Regions from separate parts of the Serratia sp. CoH_122_TC_1 genome, predicted to be linked through region 2. Evidence: predicted binding sites of a transcription regulator. Region 2 holds the regulator's gene; the other holds the start of a gene.
The links. The regulator PhoB, encoded in region 2, activates phosphate uptake and scavenging genes when phosphate is short. The targets are predictions, from matches to a motif close to CTGTCATAAAACTGNCNNAT.
Positions count from the first base shown of each region.

Region 1: a site for PhoB is predicted at 669-688, ahead of ugpB (sn-glycerol-3-phosphate ABC transporter substrate-binding protein UgpB). Genes of this name have one in related genera too.

Region 1 is NZ_JBXWLA010000006.1:259,678-261,880, forward strand. Features, by position in the region: gene AC2FC2_RS10155 (aminotransferase-like domain-containing protein) at 1-603, shown strand, start outside; gene ugpB (sn-glycerol-3-phosphate ABC transporter substrate-binding protein UgpB) at 919-2,203, shown strand, end outside.
Region 2 is NZ_JBXWLA010000007.1:137,230-139,432, reverse strand. Features, by position in the region: gene sbcD (exonuclease subunit SbcD) at 1-607, opposite strand, end outside; gene phoB (phosphate response regulator transcription factor PhoB) at 823-1,512, shown strand; gene phoR (phosphate regulon sensor histidine kinase PhoR) at 1,537-2,203, shown strand, end outside.

The DNA of each region.
Region 1 (2,203 bases), on a different contig from region 2:
GAGCACAACTTCCTGATTATTGAGGATGACCCGTACGGTGAGCTGCGTTTCACCGACGAGCGTAACGCCACCTTGCACCAGGTTTCCCAACAGTTGCTGGGCCATACCGATAATATTATCTACACCTCGACCTTCTCCAAGATCCTGGCACCGGGCTTGCGTTTGGGTTGGGCGATTTTGCCGCCGTTTTTGCTGCATAAAGTGGCGATCATCAAGCAGGCGGCAGATCTGCATGCCAGTGCGTTGTCACAGAGCATTGTAGAATGTTATCTGGGACTGGATCGTTTACCGGCGCAGATCGAAAAGATCCGTGCGGCGTACAAGCAAAAAGGTGAGATCCTGGCCGGCCTGGTGGAGAAAGAGTTGGGCGAGCATATCAGCTTCGATATGCCGAAAGGCGGAATGTTTCTGTGGGCGCGTTTCCGTCAGCCGTTCAACGCCACCGAATGGCTGAAAACCACTCTGCAACAGGGCGTGGTATTTGTGCCAGGAGAATACTTCTTCTCTGACAACCCGGACCGTTCGACTTTCCGCCTGTCGTTTGCCACGGCCACTGAACAGCAGATGCAAGAAGCTGTAGCCCGCCTGCGTCGCTCACTGTAATTCCCGCGGCGGCGGGGGAGTATTCCCTGCCGCTGACATCAAACCGCAACCTGCACTTCACCCTCTCGTCACATTACTGTCATCTCACGGTTATTTTTCTGTCATTCGAACATGGCATGTTAGCTTCCGAACAAAAAACTGATTCTTTTCGCTCACGCGCTTATTGCCCCAATAGATTTCACGTTGCAGCAAGGCGGCAACCGCCATAATTCCCTGGAGCTTACAGAGGTAAGTGACAGGAGTGATGAAGGGAAGCCAACGCAGCGGCAACTGGAAAGATGCAGGGGATACACCAGCTTTTTTCAGGAGTTAGGCATGCTCACCTACGCTATTCGCAAAACTACGCTGTGCGTCGCGTTGACCCTGGCGGTCAGCACTCATGCACTGGCGGCGACCGAAATCCCGTTCTGGCATTCGATGGAAGGCGAACTGGGTAAAGAAGTGGACTCCCTGGCGGACCGCTTTAACCAATCGCATCCCGACGTCAAAATTGTTCCGGTTTATAAAGGTAACTACGAACAGAACCTGGCGGCGGGCATCGCAGCCTATCGCTCTGGTAAAGCGCCGGCGATTTTGCAGGTGTATGAGGTGGGCACGGCAACCATGATGGCCAGTAAGGCGATCAAGCCAGTGTATGAAGTGTTTAAAGATGCCGGTATCAATTTTGATGAGTCGGTGTTCGTGCCGACGGTGGCAGGTTATTACACCGACAACAAGAGCGGTCACCTGCTGTCTCAGCCGTTCAACAGCTCTACCCCGGTACTGTATTACAACAAAGATGCCTTCAAAAAGGCTGGCCTGAACCCGGACCAGCCACCAAAAACGTGGCAAGAGCTGGCTGCGGATACCGCTAAACTGCGTGAAGCCGGTATGAAGTGCGGCTACGCGAGTGGCTGGCAGGGTTGGATCCAACTCGAGAACTTCAGTGCCTGGCACGGTGTGCCGTTCGCCACGGAAAATAACGGGTTCGGTGGCACCAGCGCTCAGTTGACGTTCAACAAACCGCTTCAGGTCAAGCATATCCAACTGCTGGAAGACATGAACAAGAAGGGTGATTTCACCTACTTTGGCCGTAAAGACGAATCTACCGAGAAGTTCTACAGCGGTGATTGCGCCATTACTACCGCCTCCTCCGGTTCGCTGGCAGATATTAAGCACTACGCCAAATTTAACTACGGTGTAGGCATGATGCCTTATGACGCTGATGCCAAAAATGCACCACAGAACGCCATCATTGGTGGCGCGAGTTTGTGGGTGATGAACGGCAAAGATGCCGCTACTTACAAGGGTGTCGCTGAATTCCTGCAGTATCTGGCCCAACCGGAAATCGCTGCCGAATGGCATCAGAAAACCGGTTATCTGCCGATCACAACCGCAGCGTACGACCTGACCAAGCAACAGGGCTTCTATGAGAAGAACCCTGGGGCTGATGTAGCAACGCGTCAGATGCTGAACAAGCCGCCATTGCCTTTCACCAAGGGCCTGCGTCTGGGTAATATGCCGCAGATCCGTACCGTCGTGGATGAAGAGCTGGAAAGCGTGTGGACCGGCAAGAAAACGCCACAACAGGCGCTGGATGCCGCTGTGCAGCGTGGTGATG
Region 2 (2,203 bases):
GCACGGAATCGGACGTGGTAACGCCAACCGTCGTCAGGTGGCCCGTGGCAACGATAGGCAGTGCCAGGCCGAGCGCGTCGCGGCGTGCACAGGCGGAGTGATAAAGCGTCTGGTAATGTTCTGCGATGGCCTCTTGCAGCGCCTGCTGTTTTTGCACGCCTGACTCACCGGCTCGGCTGGTAAGCAGATCTCGCGGGCGTAAGAACGGGATGGCGCACAGCACGGCGCCCGGTTGGCCGTCGCGTTGGTTCAGGACCACGATTTGCTGTTCGGTTTCAGCCTGCGCGTTGGCGATCACCGTCGTATTCAGGCAAGAAAGCAATTCACGCGACTCATTTAAGGTCGCCACGGAATCGTGGTTACCTCCCAGCACCACTAATTGGCAGCCGGTATGTTGCAGCTCTACCACGAAGCGGTTGTACAGTTCGCGGGCATAGCTGGGTGGCGAACCGGTATCGAACAGGTCCCCGGCGACGATCAGTGCATCCACCTGATGTTGCTCGATTTGGTCTATCAGCCAGCGCAGAAAAGCCTGGTGCTCGGCGGCACGGCTTTTGGTGAAAAAGTACTGGCCAAGATGCCAGTCAGAGGTGTGGATCAGGCGCATGACACTCCCGGGGCGATAAGCTAATGGCGGTGATTATAAAGGGCACCGCGGCGGCTGTCGTGACGGAATCATTATGACAACTGAATGATTTTTCTTTGACGTTGGAAATAATCGCTATGCTTACTGCCTATAACAGGGTGTTCTTTTCATAAAAGTGTCATAAAACTGACGCATAATGGCGCCCGCAGATAGCTAACACATTGGCAGGATTGACGATGGCAAGACGCATATTGGTGGTGGAAGACGAAGCGCCGATCCGTGAGATGGTGTGCTTTGTGTTGGAACAGAATGGTTACCAACCGTTGGAAGCCGAGGATTATGACAGTGCCGTGACACGCCTGTCTGAACCGTTCCCTGATTTAGTGTTGCTCGACTGGATGTTACCCGGGGGATCCGGCATTCAGTTTATCAAGCATATGAAGCGTGAAGCGCTAACCCGCGATATTCCGGTGATGATGCTGACAGCGCGTGGTGAAGAAGAAGACCGGGTTCGTGGTCTGGAAGTCGGTGCGGATGATTACATCACCAAACCTTTCTCGCCGAAGGAACTGGTGGCACGTATCAAGGCGGTAATGCGCCGTATTTCACCCATGGCAGTGGAAGAAGTGATTGAAATGCAAGGGCTGAGCCTGGACCCTTCCTCACACCGCGTGATGGCTAACGAGCAAGCGCTGGATATGGGGCCGACCGAGTTCAAGCTGTTGCACTTCTTTATGACCCACCCTGAGCGAGTTTATAGCCGCGAACAGTTGCTTAATCACGTCTGGGGCACTAACGTTTATGTGGAAGACCGCACCGTTGACGTGCATATCCGCCGACTCCGTAAGGCGTTAGAGACCACTGGTCATGACAAAATGGTTCAAACCGTTCGGGGCACAGGCTACCGATTCTCAACGCGCTACTGATCGCGCCGCGCTGGAGAATATGCCGTGTTAGAACGTCTATCCTGGAAGAGGCTGGCCCTGGAGCTGGCCCTTTTCTGCCTACCTGCCTTATTACTGGGGCTGATTTTCGGTTATCTGCCCTGGTTGCTGCTTGCCTCCGTGCTGGCTGCGCTGGTGTGGAACTTCTACAACCAACTTAAACTTTCTCACTGGCTGTGGGTTGACCGCAGCATGACACCGCCACCTGGGCGCTGGAGCTGGGAACCGCTGTTTTACGGCTTATACCAGATGCAACAGCGAAACCGTCGCCGACGTCGTGAGCTGGCGTTATTGATCAAACGTTTCCGCAGCGGCGCAGAGTCACTGCCTGATGCGGTGGTGATGACGACCGTTGAAGGTAACATCTTCTGGTGTAACGGGTTGGCGCAGCATCTGCTGGGTTTCCGTTGGCCTGAAGATAACGGCCAACACATCCTGAACCTGCTGCGTTATCCGGAATTCAGCCACTATCTGCAACAGCAGGAGTTCTCTCGACCGTTAACGCTGCAGTTGAACAATGAGCATTACGTTGAGTTTCGCGTGATGCCGTATTCAGAAGGGCAGCTGTTGATGGTTGCGCGTGACGTTACCCAAATGCGTCAGCTTGAAGGCGCCCGGCGCAACTTCTTTGCCAACGTCAGTCATGAGTTGCGCACTCCGCTGACGGTATTGC